2 linked regions of the Tenggerimyces flavus genome follow. The protein of the gene in region 2 binds, or shares a complex with, the protein of the main gene of each other region. Links are inferred from orthologs where the notes say so. Each region holds a gene or a part of one and is shown on either strand. Other genes may lie near its edges. The genes, in order: secA and secY.

Region 1 (10,688 bases), 380 kb from region 2 along the record:
AGCGCCCACACCTCGACTGTCCGGTTGTTGTCGGACAGGATGCGGGCACCGGCCGCCATGGAGCCGAGCACGAGCAGGATCCCGAGGATCAGTTTGGGGTCCAGCCAGCGGGGCAAGCGCTGGCGGGAGGCCTTAGGCGAGGGCACATCCGACAACTTCGATCCCTCCGGATCTCTTCGCTAGGGGCCGACGAGACAGCGTACGCACCCCAGCTGACCACGACATCTATGGGACCCATTTCGGGTACCCGGGTCGATTCTCCCCTCTGACGTCCGACATCAGTCCTCCGGTTTCCACAGGCTGCGAACTCGCCGACTCAGCTGTGGACAACCGAACGCAAACACAGGCAAACGCGTGGCAGACTCGTCATGCACTGTTCTTACGGGTGTCTGAGCGTGCTCGAGCGTTTCTGAGAGTGACCGAGCTGGGTGGTCCGAGGTGTGGCGCGGACCCGCGGAGGGAGATGAGATGGCTGGCACGGCGAGGTTCCTGCAGCTGACCGACGTTGCCGAGATCCTGAACATCTCGGCCGCGCAGACGTATGCGCTGGTCCGCAGCGGTGAGCTTCCGGCGATCAAGATCGGCGGCCGTGGCCAGTGGCGGGTCGAGTCGGCGGCCTTGGAGGCGTACATCGAGCGGATGTACTCCGAGACCAAGACGTTCATCGACGCGCATCCGTTCGGTAAGGGTGAAGAGGCCTTCTAGGCTCAGGAGCGGCGGACGAAGCCGACGCCCGCGAACGGGACCGTACGCACGCCGGCGACCTCGCTACGGCGACGAATCTCCCCCTGTGCGTGCTCGGCCATCTCGAAGAAGTCCGCACCGACCCGGTCGATCGTGCCCGTGACGATCACGTTGTCCCGCAGCGCGACCGCGACCGGCGCTCGGTCGCGCGCGATCCCGCGCAACGCGTAGCCCAGCGTCAGCTTCGCCGCCACCTTGCCCTCACTGCCCGGCGCCGCCGTCAGCGCGCCCAGCCCGACGATCCCGGTGATCGCGTCGAGCGGCACCAGCGCCTCGGCCCGGTGGTCCTCGGTGACGAGCAACCAGTCCGTACCCACGCCGGCGATCCGGCCGGCGACCTTGCCGCCGAGCGTGTGCACCGTGACCGGGTGCCCGAACGCCGGCCGCAGCCGATCGACGAGCCGGAACGTGGCGATCTCACGACGAGTCCGGTCGGCGACTTCGGCCGACTGTTCTGCCGCCTCGAGCTCTTCCAGCTGGGCATCGAGGTCGGCGAAGAGGTTCTCCCAACGCACGCGCCCACGCTAGCGGCCCTGCCTCGGCGACCCTCGCTCGCCAGGCAAACACAAGCAAACGTAGGTAAACGCAGGTATCCGGGCCTGAAGGCAGCCAGCTCGACGCTCGTCGAGGCCAATTCCAGGGCTTGAACCGGTTCGCGGCCCGGATGCGTGTGGGCGGAGGATGGGTAACCGAAGAGTTGGGCATTTCGGACAGTGAGCCGTGAAATTCCTGGTCAGAGGTGGGATCCGTTGACATCACGCACGCGTCAGAGACCAGTACCGAAGGCATCCCGCTTGACATCCAAGCTACTGACGGGATATCAATGCAAACGAACGCAAACGAAGGGTTCGGAGGCCAAGTGATGAGGATGGTGCGGAAGATCCTCTCCCCGATCGGGGTGCTTGCCGCCTTTGTGCTGGGCGGGTGGGGCCTGCGCTGGCTCACTCGCGGCACGATCGAGGCGGTCGTGTCCGGCCCGCTCACGTTCGACGCGCTGCTGATCGCGATGGTGTCGGTGCTCGCGTGGGCCTGCTTCGTCTGGCTCGCGTTCGGCACGCTGCTGATGGCGCTGTCGGTGATCCCGGGCGCGGTGGGTGCCGCGTGCGGTGCGCTCGCCGAGAAGATCACGCCCGCGGTCTACCGCCGCGCGGCGCGGGTCGCGCTCGGTATCGCGGTCACGGCCGGTCCCGTTCTCGGCGGCATCCTGCCGGCGCAGGCGGCGACCACCGACCACCTCAACCAGACCGCGGTCACCAGCACGATGCCCAACCTCGACCGTCCCGGCACCACCCTCCCCGGTGGTTTCGAGCTTCCCAACCTGGACCGTGTCGGCGGTGCCGACGCCGCGGACCAGATCTCGATGCCGGACCGGCCGTTGTCGAGCACCCCCGGGCTGCCCACGGCGGACCGCCCGAACACGAACGACCCGGTGACGCGGGCGCCGACCCGCGACGTGAGCGATGTGCAGGAGCACGTCGTGAAGCGCGGCGACACGCTGTGGGACATCGCCAAGGCAACGCTGCCCGACGGCGCGAGCGGCGCCGAGATCACCCGCGAGTGGCACCGGTGGTACGACGCCAACCGCCAGGTGATCGGCGAAGATCCCGACCTGATCCTCCCCGGTCAGCTCCTCAAGGCCCCGCCGGGCCAGGCCGGATCGTCCTGACCTGCGACCTGCCCTGATCCCGTTCGACATCTCGACGACTCTCGGGGGAACACCATGACCGCCAACGCAACGCTGACCGGCACGAACGTTCGTCGCCTGCCGCGTCGAGTCCCCGTACCGGTGGCCGAGCCGCCCTACGACGACGAGCGCGGCTACGGCTCCCACGACCAGCCGGCGACCCAGGGGACGCTGGCACTCGACCTCCGGACCAGCTCGCCGGCCCCGGAGATCATCGAGCCGAGGCACCTCACCGTCGTCCGTACGTCTCGGCGCCGCCGGGACGAGGAGGACGGCGAGGACAAGTTCTTCGCGCGCCAGCCGACCGCGCGGGAGGCGCTGCCGCACCCGAAGCCGTGGTGCGGGCGCTTCGTCCAGGCACTGGTCGAGGTGCTGGCGGGCGACCGCCCGGCGACCCAGCTGGCGCGGTGGACGAACGACGAGGTGTTCGCCGACGTGGTGAGCCGGGTCAGCGCCCTCGGGCTGTCGACGACCGCCGCGGTACGCACGGGTCTCGGCCGGGCCGTGGTCCGCTCGGTGCACGTGTCCGAGCCCCGCGACGGCGTCGCGGAGTCCGCGGTGCACATCAAGCACGGCGGCCGCTCCCGCGCGGTTGCGGTGCGGATGGAGGGCCTCGACGGCCGCTGGCAGTGCACGGCCCTGGTGCTGGGCTGAGGGGTTGAAGTTGATGGATTTCCGGATCTCGCGGTTGAGCTGAGCCGTCTCGCGGTGAGGTACGGAAACTTGGAGGGGCTCGCGTCCCGAGGGGCGACGCGGGCCCCTCTGCCATGGGAGGAGGGTGATGTCGACGCCGAGGTTCCTGAAGCTCGAGGACGTCGCCGAGATCCTCAACGTGTCCGTCAGCCAGGTGAAGGCCCTCGTGCGACGACACGACCTCCGCGCGGTGCGCATCCCCGACAAGGGCATCTACCGGGTGGAGGTCACTGAGCTCGAGGCCTTCATCGCCCGCCTCTACGCCGAAGAGGCCAGACAAGCCGACCAAGCCAACGCGGACTCCCCCAACCACGTCACCTGACCCCGCACCTGGCAAGGGGGGTCGCCTCCACCCACAGCCAATCCGACTTCACCTACGGGGCCGGGGTTCTTCAACGTGGCAACGGCGTTCCCCACCCCGTTTCGGTGGGTGAAGTCGCCTCGAGCTGTGGACCAGGCAAGGCGAAGGGCGCCTCCGTTCCCTGGCTGGGGAGTGGAGGCGCCCTTCGCGTAGACGGTGGCGCGGTTAGTTCATCCGGGCGCGGGTCTTCGGGTCGCCGTGGCAGCGCTTGTACTTGCGGCCCGAGCCACACGGGCAGGCGGCGTTGCGTGGCGTCCCCGCGTAGTCCAGGTCCGCTCCGCTGCCGTCACCCTGAGCGGCACCGCCAGAGCGGCGCTCGTTGCGCTGCTCGACGCCACCCTCGCCGTCCACCGTGGGCGCCGTGTACGACAGCCGCGTCGGCTGCTGCGGCGCCGTCAGGCCCCGGGCCACCACCCGCGGCTGCTCGGCGCCGTGCCCATGCCCGTGTCCGTGCCCATGTCCATGCCCGTTCGGGGTGTCGGACAGCTCGTCGACGATCTCGTCGGACTCGTCCGACTCCGCCACCTGCACGTCGAGGTTGAACAGGTACCCGACCGACTCTTCCTTGATCGCGTCCATCATCGCCATGAACAGGTCGTAGCCCTCGCGCTGGTACTCCACCAGCGGGTCGCGCTGCGCCATCGCGCGCAGGCCAATGCCCTCGCGGAGGTAGTCCATCTCGTACAGGTGCTCGCGCCACTTCCGGTCGAGCACAGACAAGATCACGCGCCGTTCCAGCTCGCGCAGCACCTCCGCGCCCAGCTCGGCCTCGCGCCGCTCGTACGCCGCCTGCGCGTCCTCCTGCAGCCGCGTCGTCAAGAACTCCGTCGTGACTCCACGCGAGCCGCCGGCGTCCTCCTCGACCTCCGCGATCGTCACCCCCATCGGGTATACCTGCTTGAGGTCGGTCCACAGCTGCTCGAGGTCCCAGTCCTCGACGTACCCGTTCTCCGTCGCGCCCACCACGTACCCGGCGATCGCGTCGTCGATCATCGGCCGCACCTGGTCGTGTACGTCCGCACCCTCGAGAACGCTCCGGCGCTCGTCGTAGATCACGTGCCGCTGCCGGTTCATGACGTCGTCGTACTTCAGGACGTCCTTGCGGATCTCGAAGTTCATCGACTCGACCTGAGCCTGCGCCGACGCGATCGAGTTCGTCACCCGCTTGTTCTCGATCGGTACGTCGTCCGGAATCTTCAAGCTGGTAAGGACCCAGTCCACCCAGTCCGACTTGAACCGGCGCATCAGATCGTCCTCGAGCGACAGGTAGAACCGGCTCTCGCCCGGGTCACCCTGCCGGCCGGAACGACCGCGCAGCTGGTTGTCGATCCGCCGCGACTCGTGCCGCTCGGTGCCGAGAACGTAGAGCCCGCCGACCGCGGTCACCTCGTCGTGCTCGGCCGCCACCTGGCGCTTGTGCCGGGCCAGCGTGTCGGCCCACGACTTCTCGTACTCCTCCGGCGTCTCGACCGGGTCGATGCCCGCGTCGCGCAGCTCGGTGTCGGCGAGGAACTCGTGGTTGCCGCCGAGCATGATGTCGGTCCCGCGGCCGGCCATGTTCGTCGCGACCGTCACCGCACCCTTGCGCCCCGCCTGCGCGATGATCGCCGCCTCACGCGCGTGCTGCTTCGCGTTCAGGACCTCGTGCGGTACGCCGCGCCGCTTCAGCTGCGTCGACAGCAGCTCGGACTGCTCGACGCTGACCGTGCCGATCAGCACCGGCTGCCCGACCGCGTGCCGCTCGGTGATGTCCTCGACGACCGCGTTGAACTTCGCGTCCCGCGTCCGGTAGACGAGGTCGGCCTGGTCCTTGCGGACCATCGGCTTGTTCGTGGGGATCGGAACGACGCCCAGCCCGTAGATCTTCTGGAACTCCGCGGCCTCGGTCATCGCCGTACCGGTCATGCCGGACAGCTTCTTGTAGAGGCGGAAGAAGTTCTGCAGCGTGATCGTGGCGAGCGTCTGGTTCTCGTCCTTGATCGGGGCGCCTTCCTTGGCCTCGATGGCCTGGTGCAGACCCTCGTTGTAGCGGCGGCCGTGCAGCATGCGGCCGGTGTGCTCGTCGACGATCAGCACCTCGCCGTCGATGACGACGTAGTCCTTGTCGCGCTTGAACAGTTCCTTGGCGCGCAGCGCGTTGCTCAGGAACTGGACGAGCGGGGTGTTCGCCGACTCGTACAGGTTGTCGATGCCGAGGTAGTCCTCGACCTTCTCGATGCCCGGCTCGAGGATGCCGACGGTGCGCTTCTTGATGTCGACCTCGTAGTCGGCCTCGGCGCGCAGCCGCTGAACGAGCTTCGCGAACTCCTCGTACCACTTCGAGCTCTGCTCCGCCGGACCCGAGATGATCAACGGCGTCCGCGCCTCGTCGACGAGGATCGAGTCGACCTCGTCCACGACCGCGAAGTGGTGCCCGCGCTGGACACAGTCCTCGATCGTCCAGGCCATGTTGTCGCGCAGGTAGTCGAAGCCGAACTCGTTGTTCGTGCCGTACGTGATGTCGCACGCGTACGCCTGCCTGCGCTCCGCGGGCGTCATCTGGGAGAGGATCACGCCGACGGTGAGGCCGAGGAAGTGGTGCACCCGGCCCATCAGCTCGCCCTGGTACTTCGCCAGGTAGTCGTTGACCGTGATCACGTGCACGCCGTCGCCGGGGAGCGCGTTGAGGTACGCCGCGAGGGTCGAGACCAGTGTCTTGCCCTCGCCGGTCTTCATCTCCGCGATGTTGCCGAGGTGAAGCGCCGCGCCACCCTGGATCTGGACGTCGTAGTGCCGCTGCCCGAGGGTACGCTTGGCGGCCTCCCGGACGGTCGCGAACGCCTCCGGCAGGAGGTCGTCCAGCGTTTCCTCATCAGCGAGGCGCTTGCGGAACTCGTCGGTCATCCCCCGCAGTTCGTCGTCGCTCATCTGGACGAAGTCGTCTTCGATGGCGTTGACCTGAACGGCGATGGCCTGGAGCTTTTTGAGGATCTTTCCCTCTCCAGCACGCAGGAGTCTGTCGAACAAGGCAGGCACGGAGTCTCGGCTCCTTCAACAAGTCGCGTTCTTGGTCATGACACAGCGTTACGGCAGCAACGCACAGTCGACGCCCAGGTCGACCTAGCTGTCATGGTAGGCGACGAGCGGGAGAGAGCCCCAGTTCCCCATGCTCGGCAGGCCTCCGCGAAAGCAGATTTGGAGCAAACCCGCGTCTCGCCTGTGGTCATCGCCAGGCCGTTTGCGTATGTTCACCGCGCTCTCCGTCTGGCGTGGCTTCCGCACGAGTCTTTCCGGACGGCAGCAACGCACAGTCGACGCCCAGGTCGACCTAGCTGTCATGGTAGGCGACGAGCGGGAGAGAGCCCCAGTTCCCCATGGAAGGACTCGCACGGACGCTCCGCCAGACCAGGAGCGCGGTGAACATCCGCAAACGGCCCGGCGATGACAACAGGCGAGACGCGGGTTGCTCCAAGATCTGCTTTGCCGGACGGTACCGGTGTCCGCCAGGATGCGTCCGCATGGAACCCGTCACCCTCAACGCCGGCGACGTCATCCTCCGGATACACAGCCCGGGAGACATCGACGGCATCGTCGACCAGTGCACCGATCCCGAGACCGCGCGGTGGACGACCGTGCCGCAGCCGTACGAGCGGTCCGACGGCGAGAGCTTCGTGCAGTCGCACGTACCGATCGGGTGGCGGGACGACACGGCCTACGAGTTCGCCATCGCCGACGCCAAGACCGACGAGTTCCTGGGCTCGGTCGGACTCCGGCCGGACGGCCCGGGCGGGGCCGAGCTGGGCTTCGGCCTGCGCCGCGCCGCACGCGGGCGCGGCGTGACGCTCACCGCCGCGGAGGCGCTGCTGGACTGGGGCTTCGCGCCCGACGGGCTGGGGCTCGAGGTCGTCCACTGGCGCGCGCACATCGGCAACTGGGCGTCGCGGCGGGTCGCGTGGCGGCTCGGGTTCCGGATGGAGGGCGCCGTCCGCGGGCTGCTGGTGTCGCGGGGCAAGCGGTACGACGGCTGGGTCGGCACGCTCCGTTCGACGGATCGGCGGGCTCCGTTGCGCGCCTGGTACGACGTGCCGGTGCTGACCGGCGAGCGCTGCGTGCTGCGGCCGTTCGCCGAGACCGACGTCGCGGCGGTCGTCGAGGGCTGCACGGATCCGCAGACCCGGCACTGGCTCAGCGCGCTGCCCGATCCGTATACGCCCGAGGACGCGCTCGGCTACATCCAGAGCCGAGCCGAGGAGCACGCGAGCGGCCGCGGCATCTACTGGGCGGCGGCGGATCCGGAGACAGGCCAGTGCCTCGGCTCGTTCGGACTGATGGCCATGGACGAGCTGGGCGGGGGCGCCGAGGTCGGCTACTGGATGCACCCGTCCGCCCGCGGGCGCGGCGTCGCGACCGACGCGGTCCGGCTGCTGGTCCGGCACGCGACGATCGACCTGGAGGACGGCGGCCTGGGGCTGCGGCGGCTGACGTTGCGTACGGCGAGCGGGAACGCCGCGTCGCAGCGGGTCGCGGCGAAGGCGGGCTTCGAACGGACGGGCGTCGAGCGCGCGGCGGAGAAGCTTGGCGACGGGACGTTCGACGACCTGGTTGGCTGGGATCAGCTGCTCGATCCCGGAGCGTGACCGGCGACTACGCTCCGCTCGATGACTTCTCGTCGGATCGACCGTCGTACCTGGCATGACTGACGACGTGACGGCCGCGGTCCAGGCCGGCGACGAGGCGGCATTCGGGCGCCTGGTGGGCAAGCATCAGCGCGAGCTGCAGGTGCACTCCTACCGGATGCTCGGCTCGTTCGAGGAGTCCCAGGACCTCACCCAGGAGACGTTCCTGCGCGCGTGGACGGGGCGGGCGACGTACCGCGGCGACGCCCCGGTCCGCGCGTGGCTGTACAAGATCGCGACGAACGCGTGTCTGGACTTCCTCGCGAAGCACCCACGGCCTCGGCTGACCGCGCCCGAGGGGTCGCCGCCCGTCTCGGTGCCGTGGTTGCAGCCGTACCCGGACGAGCTGCTGGAGAACCTCGCCGCCCCGGACGACACCCCGGACGCCATGGTCGTGGCGAAGGAGACGATCGAGCTCGCGTTCCTCACCGCGATCCAGCACCTGCGGCCCAAGGAACGCGCGGTGCTCATCCTCCGCGACGTCCTCGGCTGGCCGGCGAAGAACGCGGCCGCGACGCTCGACACGACGGTCGCGGCGGTCAACAGCGCGCTCCAACGCGCCCGGCTGACGATGCGTACCCAGCTGCCCGAACGGCGCGCCGACTGGTTGGCCGATCCGTCGGCTGAGGACCTCGCGGTGCTGCGTCGGTTCATGACCGCCTTGGAACGGGTCGACGAGCACGCATTGGCGACGTTGCTCGCCGAGGACGCGATCGTCGGGCACCAGGGCCACGCGGGCGGCAACCTCGAGGCGGTGCCGGTCTGGTACTCCGGCCGGCAGACGATCGTCGAGGGTTGGGAGCCCATCCTGCGTGGACCGCATGCGCAGGAGTTCCGGCTGATGGAGACGCGGGCGAACCGGCAGCTCGCACTCGGGGCCTACATCCGCCCGGCCGGGAGCTCCGGCCCGTTCCTGCCGTTCGTGGTGGAGCTCGTGCGGATCTCGGGCGGCGAGCTGGTGGAGCTGATGGCGTACGGGCCGGAGCTCTTCGACGCATTCGGGCTGCCTAGAGAGCTTTCCTGAGCGGCTTGGCGAGGTCTCCGCGGCCGTTGACCTCGATTCGATCGAGACCGAGCCAAGTGGCCATCGCCTGGAGCTCCTGGGCCAGCTCCTCCGGCGTGTGCGGCGGCGCGTACGTCTCGGCGAACGCCGACTGCACCTTCAGCGCGCCAGCGACGCGGTCCGCCTTGAGGTCGACGCGGGCGACGATGCGGTCGCCGAGGACGAACGGGAGCACGTAGTAGCCGTGCACGCGCTTCGGCTTGGGCACGTAGATCTCGAGGCGGTAGCGGAAGTCGAAGATCTTCTCGCCTCTGGTGCGTTCGAACACGAGTGGGTCGAACGGGCCGACGAGCGCCTTCGCGTTGACCCGTCTCGGGCGCTTCGCATCCTTGTGCAGGTAGGCGGGGCGCTTCCAGCCGTCGATCGTGACGGGTTGGAGGTCGCCCTCCTCGACGAGTTCCTGAACGGCTTGCGCGGTCTCGGCGACGCTGAGCCGGAAGTAGTCGCGCAGGCATTGTTGCGTGGAGACGCCATGCGCCTTGGCGGCGATGCGTACGAGCTCGCGATGCGACTCCTCGACAGTGGGCGTCGGGGTGGCGATGACCTGCGGTGGGAGGACGCGCTCGGGGAGGTCGTACCGCCGTTCGAACGCCGAGTTCCGCCCAGCGCTGGTGATCTGGCCGGAGAAGAACAGCCACTCGAGCGCGACCTTGACGTCGCTCCAGTTCCACCCCCAGTTGTCCTTGCTCCGCGGGGCATCGTGCTCGACCTCGCGAGCGGTGAGTGGGCCGTTCTCCCTTACCTCGTTGAGAATCTTGTCGACGAACCCAGGATCGCGCTCCGCCAGCCGCCGCATGCTGCCCCAAGCATCCTGAGCGGCGCGGGTCATGCGGAAGCGGAGGTAGGGCTGGGTCTCGACGGGGACGTAGGAGGCCTCGTGCGCCCAGTACTCGAACAGCCGCCGCGGCTTCTTGCCGGCAGCGTTGGCGAGCAGGTCGATCGGGTAGTTGCCGAGCCGGCTCCACAGCGGAAGGAAATGGGCGCGGGTGAGCACGTTGACCGAGTCGATCTGGATGAGACCAATCCGCCCGAGCACCCGGGCGAGAGCCCGCGCATCCGGCCGCCCCTTCGGCCGCGGATCGGCGAACCCCTGAGCGGCCAGCACGATACGTCGCGCCTCAGCCGTAGTGAGCGTATCCACAGCTCAGATGCTGCCAGAAGCCACCGACAATCCCCGAACACTGGTGTCGCCAGAGCGCGAACGAGCAGGTCAGAGGCGCAATCGACTTCTGTCCGTGGATCGTCGTACTCTTCACGTCGTGATCACGACACGACAGGACGGGTACGAGATCGACACCGACCCCGGCCGATTCGACATCGCGAAGGTGCATAACTGGCTCTCCACTGATGCCTTCTGGGCGCTAGGCCGCAGCCGCGACGTGGTCGAACGATCGATCCAGGCTTCGCTCAACTTCGGCATCTACGCGAGCGACGGAACGCAGGTCGCCTACGCCCGCGTCGTCACCGATCTCACCACCTTCGCGTGGC
Region 2 (10,161 bases):
GACCACGCTGTACGCCCCGGAAGCCGCGACCGTCGACGAGACGGCCTGGGTGATGTCACCAATCCGGTGACCCTCCACCACGGCCGCGAGCCCAGCCCACAAGGCCGACTCACACGCAGCGGCCAGGGCAACCAAAGAGGCGTCGACAGCACCCACGGGCACCGTGATGGCCGCGTCGCCGTGCCAGCCGTCGACGATCGCGCCGCAGTCGATCGAGATCAGGTCCCCGGCGCGCAGCACCCGCGGGCCAGGGATCCCGTGCACCACCTCGTCGTTCACCGACGTACAGATCGACGCGGGAAACCCCTGATAGCCAAGGAACGAAGGCAAAGCCCCCGACGAACGGATGTGCGCCTCCGCCAGAGCGTCCAGCTCCAACGTCGTCACCCCAGGCGCAACGGACGAACGCAGCAACGAAAGCGTCGAGGCCACGACCAGCCCAGCAGCACGCATGGAGCGCACCTGGGCAGGCGTCTTGTACTGGATCTTGCGATCGAAGAACACCAACGAACCCAGCTCAGCCGGTCTGGTGCAGAGCGGCGAGCACCCGCTGGGTGACGTCCTCGACCTCGCCCATGCCGTTCACGAGCACCAACAGCCCGCGCTGGGCGTAGATGTCGAGCAACGGCTCAGTCTGCTCGGAGTACACCTCGAGCCGGCGCCGGATCACGTGCTCGGCGTCGTCGGACCGGCCGTCGGACTCCGCCCGGCCGGTGAGCCGCTTGACCAGCTCGTCCTGGTCGACGTGCAGGACGAGTACCCGGTCCAGCGTGGTGCCCTCGTCGGCGAGGATCTTGTCCAGAGCCTCGACCTGGGCGACCGTCCGCGGGTATCCGTCCAGCAGGAAGCCCTCGGTCAGCTCGTCCAGCCGAGCCCGGACCATGCCGTTGGTGATCTCGTCCGGCACGTACTCGCCGGCGTCGAGGTAGCGCTTGGCCTCGCGGCCGAGCATCGTGCCCGCCTCGACGTTCTTGCGGAAGATGTCCCCGGTGGAGATCGAGGGCACACTCAGTCCGTCGGCGACAGCCTTGGCCTGAGTGCCCTTCCCTGCACCCGGCGGCCCCATGATGAGGAGCCGCATCAACGCAGGAACCCTTCGTAGTGCCGTTGCTGCAGCTGGCTCTCGATCTGCTTCACGGTGTCCAGACCGACACCCACCATGATCAGGATCGACGTGCCACCGAACGGGAAGTTCTGGTTGGCGTCGATCAGCACCAGCGCGATCAGCGGGATCAGCGACACCAGGCCCAGGTAGGTCGCGCCCGGGGCGGTGATGCGGGAGAGCACGTACTGCAGGTAGTCCTCGGTCGGCTTGCCGGCCCGGATGCCCGGGATGAAGCCGCCGTACTTCTTCATGTTGTCGGCGACGTCCTTCGGGTTGAACGTGATGCCCACGTAGAAGTACGTGAACGCCACGATCAGCAGGAAGTACCCGACCATGTAGAGCGGGTGGTCGCCGCGGGTGATGTTGTCGCTGATCCAGGTCGCCCAGCCCGCGGTGGGGTTGAACTGCGCCGCCAGCACCGGCAGATAGAGCAACGAGGAGGCGAAGATCACCGGGATGACGCCGGCCTGGTTGACCTTCAGCGGGATGTACGTGGAGCTGCCGCCCATCGCGCGCCGGCCGACCATGCGCTTGGCGTACTGCACCGGGACCCGGCGCTGCGCCTGCTCGACGAAGATGACCGCCGCCATGATCACGAGGCCGATGGCGAGGGTGATGATGAACGTCCCCCAGCCCTTCTGCACCCGGATCTGCCAGAGCGCGGACGGGAACGACGCCACGATCGAGGTGAAGATCAGGATCGACATGCCGTTGCCGACACCGCGGTCGGTGATGAGCTCGCCGAACCACATGATCACTGCCGTACCAGCCGTGATCGTGATCACCATCGTGATGATGGTGAACAGGCCCTCGTCGGGGATCAGGTCCTCGTTGCAGCCCTGGAACAGCTGGCCGGGCGTACGGGCCAGCGCCACGATCGTGGTGGCCTGCAGGATCGCGAGGCCGATCGTGAGGTACCGGGTGTACTGGGTGATCTTCTGGGTGCCGGAGTGGCCCTCCTTCTTGAGGGCCTCCAAGCGCGGGATCACCACGGTCAGCAGCTGGATGATGATGCTCGCCGTGATGTACGGCATGATTGTCAGCGCGAAGACCGACAGCTGGAGCAACGCTCCGCCGGAGAACAGGTTGAGCATCCCGTAGACCGAGTTGCCCTGTTGCAGTGCCGGCTGCAGACACCGCTGGACAGCCTCGGAGTCAACGCCAGGCGTAGGAAGTACCGAGCCGACCCGGAACAGCGCGATGATGAACAGCGTGAAGAGCAGCTTCTTCCGCAGGTCCGGCGTCTTGAACGCGTTGACGAACGCGGTGAGCACCAAAGCCTCCTGCGTGCCGCCGTTGCTGGCGGGTCGTCGGTGAACAGAGAATGTCGTAGTCCGGCGAATCCCGACTCAGCTGCTGCGGCGTCCCCGGCGTACCCAGGGACTTTAACGCACCAGCTTGCGGTCTGACGCCGGAAGGGCGGCCCGGATGGCCGGGCACGCCCTCCCGTTCAGTTTTACAGCTTGGTGACCGAGCCGCCAGCCGCCTCGATCTTCTCGGTTGCGCTCTTGGAGAACGCGTGCGCGCTGACCTGCAGCGCGACGCCGATCTCGCCGTAGCCGAGAACCTTCACCGGGGCGGTGTCACGTACGGCGCCCTTGGCGATCAGGTCGGCGACAGTGACCTCGCCGCCCTGGGGGAAGAGCGAGTTCAGCTTGTCCAGGTTGACGACCTGGAACTCGACGCGGAACGGGTTCTTGAACCCCTTCAGCTTCGGGATCCGCATGTGCAACGGCATCTGGCCACCCTCGAAAGCGGCGGGGATGTTGTTGCGCGCCTTGGAGCCCTTCGTACCGCGGCCAGCGGTCTTGCCGCCGTGGCCGCCCTCACCGCGTCCGACCCGCCGCTTCGCCTTCTTGGCGCCGGGGGCGGGGCGCAGGTGATGGACCTTGAGCGGCGTGCCGCCCGAGGTCTCTTCACGTGCTTCAACGGTCTTCGTGTCTGCCATCGTCAGTCGACCTCCTCGACCGCGACGAGGTGGGACACCGTCGCGATCATTCCCCTGATCTCGGGGCGGTCCTCCTTGACCACTACGTCGTGCAGGCGCTTGAGCCCGAGCGAACGCAGGGTGTCCCGCTGGTTCTGCTTACAACCGATCTGTGAACGCACCTGGCGCACCTTGAGCCGGGTCGACATCACGTACTCACTCCTGCTCGGGCCCGCAGCAGCGCCGCCGGAGCGACGTGCTCGACGGGCAGTCCACGGCGCAGAGCGACCTGCTCGGGCGACTCCAGAGCCCGCAGAGCCGTCTCGGTGGCGTGCACGATGTTGATCGCGTTCGACGAGCCGAGCGACTTGCTCAGAACGTCGTGGATGCCGGCACACTCCAGGACCGCGCGCACCGGGCCGCCGGCGATGACGCCGGTACCAGGCGAGGCGGGACGCAGCATGACGACGCCCGCGGCCTTCTCGCCCTGCACGGGGTGCGGGATCGTGCCCTGGATGCGCGGCACCTTGAAGAAATGCTTCTTGGCCTCTTCGACACCCTTGGCGATCGCCGCGGGCACCTCCTTGGCCTTGCCGTAGCCGACACCGACGGTGCCGTCGCCGTCACCGACGACGACCAGAGCGGTGAAGCTGAACCGGCGGCCGCCCTTGACGACCTTGGCGACGCGGTTGATGGAGACGACGCGCTCGATGAACGCGGTCTTCTCCGCGACGGACCCGCCCCGACGATCGTCCCGGCGGTCCCGGCGCTCACCAGTGCCGCTGCCGCGGCGTTGTTGCGGTGGCATATGGGGTTACCTCTCCTTTATCGATGCGTCAGAAATCGAGTCCGCCCTCGCGGGCGGCATCGGCGAGCGCCGCGAGGCGCCCGGTGTACTTGTTCCCGGCCCGGTCGAAGACGACCGCGTCGATCCCGGCCGCCTTGGCCCGCTCGGCGACGAGCTGACCGACCCGCGTGGACTGGGCGGTCTTGGCGTCGGACGAAGCGCGGAGCTCCGCCTCCATCGTGGAGGCCGAGACGAGCGTACGACCGGCGACGTCGTCGACCACCTGGGCGAAGACGTGACGGGCGGAACGGGTGACGACGAGGCGCGGGCGCTCGGCCGTACCGAACAGCTTCTTGCGGACCCGAAGCTGACGACGCAGCCGGGACCGAGTCTTGGTGTTCGTCGACCTGTGAGTCGCGAGACTGGTGGCCATCTCTACTTACCAGCCTTTCCGACCTTGCGGCGGATGTGCTCGCCCGCGTAGCGGATGCCCTTGCCCTTGTACGGCTCGGGCTTGCGAAGCTTGCGGATGTTGGCAGCGGTCTCGCCGACCAGCTGCTTGTCGATCCCCGACACGGAGAACTTGGTCGCCGTCTCGACCGCGAACGTGATGCCCTCGGGGGCGTCGACCGTGATCGAGTGGCTGTAGCCGAGTGAGAACTCGAGCTGCGTCGGTCCCTTGGGGACGACGCGGTAACCGACGCCGACGATCTCGAGCTTGCGCTCGTAGCCCTCGGTCACGCCCGTCACCATGTTGGAGACCAGCGTGCGGCTGAGCCCGTGCAGTTCCTTGCTCTTGCGCTCCTCGTCGGGCCGCTTGACCTCGAGGGTGCCGTTGTCGGCGACCACCTTGATCGGCTCGGCCACGACGTGCGACAGCGTGCCCTTCGGTCCCTTGACCGTGACAGCCTGGCCGTCGATCTTGACGTCGACACCGGACGGCACGGGAATGGGGAGCTTGCCAATACGCGACATGTGAGTACGTCCTCCTCCCGTTCCGTCACCAGACGTAAGCGACGACTTCGCCGCCTACGCCACGCTTGCCAGCTTGCTTGTCGGTCAGCAGACCCTGCGACGTCGAGATGATCGCCACCCCGAGTCCGCCCAGAACCTTCGGCAGCCCCGTCGACTTCGCGTACACCCGCAGCCCCGGCTTCGAGATCCGCCGGATACCGGCGATCGACCGCTCCCGGTTCGGGCCGAAGCGCAGCTCGAGAACGAGGCTCTTGCCCGCCGCTCCCGGCGCCGGCTCCTCGACGCGCCAGCCCGCGATGTAGCCCTCCTGCTGGAGGATCTCCGCGACGCCTGCCTTCAGCTTGCTGAACGGCATCACAGTGGCGTCGTGGTACGCCTGGTTGGCGTTACGCAGACGGGTCAACATGTCTGCGATCGGATCGGTCATGCTCATGTGTGAGGCTGCCTTCCCGCCGCGGTTTCCCACCTGGGGTGGGACCTTCGGCGTGTTAAAAGGTGTCGGTTACCAAGAGCTCTTGGTGATGCCGGGGAGCTCGCCGCGGTGTGCCATCTCGCGCAGGCAGATTCGGCACAGGCCGAACTTGCGGTACACCGCACGAGGGCGGCCACACCGCTGGCAGCGCGTATAGCCACGCACGTTGAACTTCGGCTTCGCCTTGGCCTTGATGACAAGGGCGGTCTTCGCCACGTCAGGTCTCTCCTTCGATACCCGGGACTACCGGGGCTCCGCGAAGGGGAACCCGAGCTGCCGAAGCAACTCACGCCCCTCCTCGTCGTTCTTGGCACTCGTCACGACCGTGATGTCCATGCCGCGGGACCGGTCGATCCTGTCCGGGTCGATCTCGTGGAACATGACCTGCTCGGTGAGACCGAACGTGTAGTTGCCACGGCCGTCGAACTGCTTCGGCGACAGGCCGCGGAAGTCGCGGATACGGGGCAGTGCGAGCGACACCAGCCGGTCGAGGAACTCCCACATCCGGTCGCCGCGCAGCGTCACGTGCGCGCCGATCGGCATGCCCTCGCGAAGCTTGAACTGCGCGATGGACTTGCGGGCCTTCGTCACCGACGGCTTCTGACCGGTGATGCCGGTGAGGTCCTTCACCGCGCCGTCGATCAGCTTGGAGTCGCGAGCGGCCTCGCCCACGCCCATGTTGACCACGACCTTGGTGAGACCGGGCACCTGCATCGGGTTCGCGAACCCGAACTTCTCACGCAGGGCGGGAATGATCTCCTCGCGGTACCGGGTCTTGAACCGCGGCGGCGCGGTGCGAGTTTCAGGCTGCGCGTCGGTGGTAGCCGTCATCAGATCTCCTCGCCGGTCTTCGTCGCGATGCGCACATTGCGATAACCGGTGTACGTGGTGCCGTCCGCGCGCGTCTTCTCGACCTCACGGCGCTCGTAGCCGACGCGGGTCGGCACCTTCTTGCCTTCGACCTCGACCAGCAAGGTGACGTTCGAGACCGGAATCGAGGCCTCCTGCGTCACGATGCCGCCGGTCGTACCCTGACGACCGCTGGCCTGGACGACCTTGGTGTGCCGCTTGACGCGGTTGGCGCCTTCGACGAACACGCGAGAGCGTGTCGTGTCGACGCTGATCACCTTGCCTTCGACGCCGCGGTCCCGGCCTGCGAGGACCCGGACGACGTCGCCCTTCTTGATGTGCAGGGACTTCACCCGTGCCATGCTCACAACACCTCCGGGGCGAGCGAGATGATCCGCATGAACCGCTTCTCGCGCAGCTCGCGTCCGACGGGTCCGAAGATGCGGGTGCCACGGGGCTCGTTGTCGTTGCCGCGCAGCAACACCGCGGCGTTCTCATCGAACTTGATGTACGAGCCATCCGGGCGGCGGCGTTCCTTCACCGTGCGGACGATGACCGCCTTGACGACCTCGCCCTTCTTCACGTTGCCGCCGGGGATCGCGTCCTTGACGGTCGCGACGATGACGTCTCCGATTCCCGCGTAGCGCCGGCCAGAGCCACCGAGCACGCGGATGCAGAGAATCTCCTTCGCACCCGTGTTGTCGGCGACCTTGAGTCGCGACTCCTGCTGGATCACCTTAGTTCTCCCATGTCCAACGACCTGCTCAGCAAGTGAGCGGATCGGCAGTCGTTACTTGGCCTTCTCGAGGATCTCGACGATGCGCCAACGCTTGGTGGCGGACAGCGGACGGGTCTCCATCAGGAGCACCCGGTCGCCGACACCGCACTCGTTGGCCTCGTCGTGCGCCTTGAGTCGGTGAGTACGCCGCATGACCTTGCCGTAGAGGGCGTGCTTCACACGGTCCTCGACTACGACGACAACGGTCTTGTCCATCTTGTCGCTCACCACGAGGCCCTCACGGGTCTTGCGGAAGCCACGCTTGTCGGTGTCCGCCACAGCGGTCGCCGTCGTTACTTCTTCGTTAGCGCTCATGCGGCACCCTCCGTCGTCTCAGCGGTCGGCGCGGTCGTGATGCCGAGCTCGCGCTCGCGCATCACCGTGTAGATCCGCGCGATCTCCCGGCGGACGATCTTGAGCCGGCCGTGGCTCTCGAGCTGGCCGGTCGCCGCCTGGAAGCGGAGGTTGAACAGCTCCTCCTTGGCTTCCTTCAGCTTGTCGACGAGCTCGAGCTCCTCGAGGTTGCGGAGCTCGGTGGCCTTCGAAACCGTTGCCATCACAAGTCACCCGCCTCTCTCTTCACGAACCTGCACTTCATAGGAAGTTTGTGGATCGCGCGCCGCAAAGCTTCGCGGGCGATCCCCTCCGGCACGCCGGAGAGCTCGAACATCACGCGGCCAGCCTTCACGTTCGCGATCCACCACTCGGGCGAACCCTTACCGGAACCCATCCGGGTCTCGGCCGGCTTCTTGGTCAGCGGGCGGTCGGGGAAGATGTTGATCCACACCTTTCCGCCACGCTTGATGTGCCGGGTCATCGCGATACGCGCGGACTCGATCTGCCGGTTGGTGACGAAGTGGCCTTCCAGTGCCTGGATGCCGTAGTCACCGAACGCCAGCGTCGTACCGCCCTTGGCCATGCCGCCACGCTTGGGCGTGTGCTGCTTGCGGTGCTTGAACCGCCGCGGGATCAGCACGCGTCAGCCCTCCTGTCCTGCGCTCGGGGCCTCGGTTGCCGCCGGAGCCGGAGCCTGTGCCTGGGGCTGCTGAGCGCCGGCGTTGTCGCCACCGCCGCGCTGACCACCCTGGCCACCACCCTGACCGCCCTGACCGCCGCGACCACCGCGGTCGCCACCACGGCCACCGCCGCCGCCACCACGGCCGCCGCGACCACCGCGGTCGCCACGGTCACGGTCGCCGCCGCTCGGACGGCGCTGCGCGTTGGCGCGGGCCTCGGCCTGCAGCTTCTCGCGCTCGGCCCGGGACACCGGAACCTCGCCCTTGTAGATCCAGACCTTCACGCCGACGCGGCCGAAGGTCGTACGGGCCTCGTAGAAGCCGTAGTCGATGTCGGCACGCAGCGTGTGCAGCGGCACCCGACCCTCGCGGTAGAACTCCGAGCGCGACATCTCCGCGCCACCGAGTCGTCCCGAGCACTGGATCCGGATACCGAGCGCGCCGGCCTTCTGGGCGCTCTGCATGCCCTTACGCATGGCGCGGCGGAACGCGACCCGACTCGCCAGCTGCTCGGCCACGGCCTGAGCGACGAGCTGCGCGTCGACCTCGGGGTTCTTCACCTCGAGGATGTTCAGCTGCACCTGCTTCTCGGTGAGCTTCTCCAGGTCCGCGCGGATACGGTCGGCCTCCGCACCACGGCGGCCGATGACGATGCCCGGACGCGCGGTGTGGATGTCGACGCGGACCCGGTCCCGGGTGCGCTCGATCTCGACCTTGGAGATGCCGGCCCGCTCCATGCCCTTGGTGAGCAGGCGGCGGATCGACACGTCCTCGCCGACGTAGTCCTTGTAGAGCTTGTCGGCGTACCAACGGCTCTTGTGGTCGGTCGTGATACCCAGCCGGAACCCGTGCGGGTTGACCTTCTGTCCCACTACCGGGCCCTCCTGTTCGCTTGCGCCTTCTTGGCCGGTGCCTTCTTGGCGGTCTTCTTGGCCGCCTTGGTGTCGGCCTCAGGCTCCTCGACCGGCTCCACGATCACGGTGATGTGGCAACCACGCTTGTGGATCGGGGTGACCCGACCCTGCGCGCGAGGACGCCAGCGCTTGAGCGTCCCGCCCTCGTCGACGAACGCGATGGCCACGCGGAGCGCGCCCGCGTCGAGCTGGAGGTTGTGCTCGGCGTTGGCCACCGCACTCTCCAGCACCTTGCGTACGGGCTCACTCGCGGCCTGCGGCGCGAACCGCAGGATCGCGACCGCATCCTCGGTCGGCAGACCTCGAATGAGGTCGACGACCCGACGGGCCTTGGTCGGCGACACACGTACGTGCCGCGCGACCGCCCGTGCCTGGACGGGGGCTTCCATGACGTCACTCCCAGTTGTCGCGGTCACCGGCGCCGGCTCCTACGGTCGTCCTTCTCGTGACCGCGGAAGGTCCGAGTCGGGGCGAACTCGCCGAGCTTGTGGCCGACCATCGCCTCGGTCACGAAGACCGGAACGTGCTTGCGACCGTCGTGCACCGCGATCGTGTGGCCCAGCATGGCCGGCACGATCATCGAGCGTCGGGACCAGGTCTTGATGACCTGCTTGGTCCCCTTGTCGTTCTGGACCACCACCTTTTTGATCAGGTGGCCGTCCACGAAGGGGCCCTTCTTGAGGCTACGTGGCATCTTTCAAGGCTCCTTAGCGGTGCTTACCAGAGCGGCGGCGACGAATGATGAGCCGATCACTGGGCTTCGACTTGCGGGTGCGGACCTCGGGCTTGCCCCACGGCGACACCGGGTGCCGACCACCGGACGACTTGCCCTCACCGCCACCGAGCGGGTGGTCGACGGGGTTCATCGCCACACCACGCACGGACGGGCGCTTGCCCTTCCAGCGGTTCCGGCCGGCCTTGCCGATCGAGATGTTGCTCTGCTCGGCGTTGCCGACCTCACCGACGGTCGCGCGGCACCGTACGTCGACCATGCGCTGCTCGCCTGAGGGCATCCGCAGCGTGGCCATCGAGCCCTCGCGCGCCTGCAGCTGCACCGACGCACCGGCGGACCGGGCGATCTTGGCGCCACCGCCGGGCCGCATCTCGATCGCGTGGATCGTGGTGCCGACCGGGATGTTGCGCAGCGGCAGGTTGTTGCCGGGCTTGATGTCCGCGCTCGGGCCGTTCTCGATCTGCTGTCCCTGCTTCAGGCTCGCGGGCGCCAGGATGTAGCGCTTCTCGCCGTCGGCGTAGTGCAGCAGCGCGATGTTCGCCGTGCGGTTGGGGTCGTACTCGATCTCCGCGACCTTGGCCGGCACGCCGTCCTTGTCGTACCGC

Evidence for each region.
Region 1: the proteins of secY (region 2) and secA are in contact, whole or in part, in a crystal structure (PDB 3DIN), measured with the Thermotoga maritima proteins. The link is inferred for Tenggerimyces flavus from one-to-one orthologs. Residues at the interface, in WP_004081795.1 of Thermotoga maritima: Glu108, Gly109, Glu110, Glu111, Ala236, Glu237, Arg238, Arg239, Ile240, Thr241, Ile242, Gln243, Tyr244, Ala245, Arg246, Arg247, Val248, Thr249, Gly250, Arg251, Arg252, Val253, Tyr254, Gly256, Ala257, Ser258, Thr259, Tyr260, Leu261, Pro262; in WP_004082002.1 of Thermotoga maritima: Glu261, Ala262, Arg263, Lys300, Ala301, Arg302, Thr303, Ile304, Ile305, Leu323, Tyr324, Asp325, Pro326, Val329, Ser330, Tyr333, Ile336, Lys340, Phe345, Val349, Glu363, Phe364, Tyr374, Ser375, Gly376, Gly377, Glu393, Ile395, Thr482, Ser483.

Annotation. Positions count from the first base shown.
Region 1 is NZ_JAFBCM010000001.1:3,043,837-3,054,524, reverse strand. What follows is about bases 3,448-6,896. They hold secA (preprotein translocase subunit SecA), read right to left. Parts: upstream 6,498-6,896; coding sequence 3,648-6,497; downstream 3,448-3,647. Also shown: JOD67_RS14325 (hypothetical protein), read right to left, coding at 1-116; JOD67_RS14320 (helix-turn-helix domain-containing protein), read left to right, coding at 469-705; JOD67_RS14315 (hypothetical protein), read right to left, coding at 708-1,259; JOD67_RS14310 (LysM peptidoglycan-binding domain-containing protein), read left to right, coding at 1,607-2,410; JOD67_RS14305 (Rv3235 family protein), read left to right, coding at 2,465-3,082; JOD67_RS14300 (helix-turn-helix domain-containing protein), read left to right, coding at 3,210-3,443; JOD67_RS14290 (GNAT family N-acetyltransferase), read left to right, coding at 6,980-8,098; JOD67_RS14285 (RNA polymerase subunit sigma-70), read left to right, coding at 8,154-9,161; JOD67_RS14280 (winged helix-turn-helix domain-containing protein), read right to left, coding at 9,145-10,341; JOD67_RS14275 (GNAT family N-acetyltransferase), read left to right, coding at 10,460-10,688. UniProt on the Escherichia coli protein: Required for protein export, interacts with the SecYEG preprotein conducting channel.
Region 2 is NZ_JAFBCM010000001.1:2,658,817-2,668,977, reverse strand. Bases 231-3,152 are described here. They hold secY (preprotein translocase subunit SecY), read right to left. Parts: upstream 2,380-3,152; coding sequence 1,081-2,379; downstream 231-1,080. Other genes in these bases: rpmD (50S ribosomal protein L30), read right to left, coding at 3,056-3,152; rplO (50S ribosomal protein L15), read right to left, coding at 2,562-3,053; JOD67_RS12535 (adenylate kinase), read right to left, coding at 518-1,081; map (type I methionyl aminopeptidase), read right to left, coding at 231-453. Also shown: more of map, read right to left, coding at 1-230; more of rpmD, read right to left, coding at 3,153-3,241; rpsE (30S ribosomal protein S5), read right to left, coding at 3,241-3,840; rplR (50S ribosomal protein L18), read right to left, coding at 3,869-4,252; rplF (50S ribosomal protein L6), read right to left, coding at 4,255-4,794; rpsH (30S ribosomal protein S8), read right to left, coding at 4,820-5,227; JOD67_RS12495 (type Z 30S ribosomal protein S14), read right to left, coding at 5,297-5,482; rplE (50S ribosomal protein L5), read right to left, coding at 5,510-6,097; rplX (50S ribosomal protein L24), read right to left, coding at 6,097-6,477; rplN (50S ribosomal protein L14), read right to left, coding at 6,480-6,851; rpsQ (30S ribosomal protein S17), read right to left, coding at 6,906-7,208; rpmC (50S ribosomal protein L29), read right to left, coding at 7,205-7,450; rplP (50S ribosomal protein L16), read right to left, coding at 7,450-7,869; rpsC (30S ribosomal protein S3), read right to left, coding at 7,873-8,781; rplV (50S ribosomal protein L22), read right to left, coding at 8,781-9,212; rpsS (30S ribosomal protein S19), read right to left, coding at 9,236-9,517; rplB (50S ribosomal protein L2), read right to left, coding at 9,531-10,161. UniProt on the Escherichia coli protein: The central subunit of the protein translocation channel SecYEG. Consists of two halves formed by TMs 1-5 and 6-10.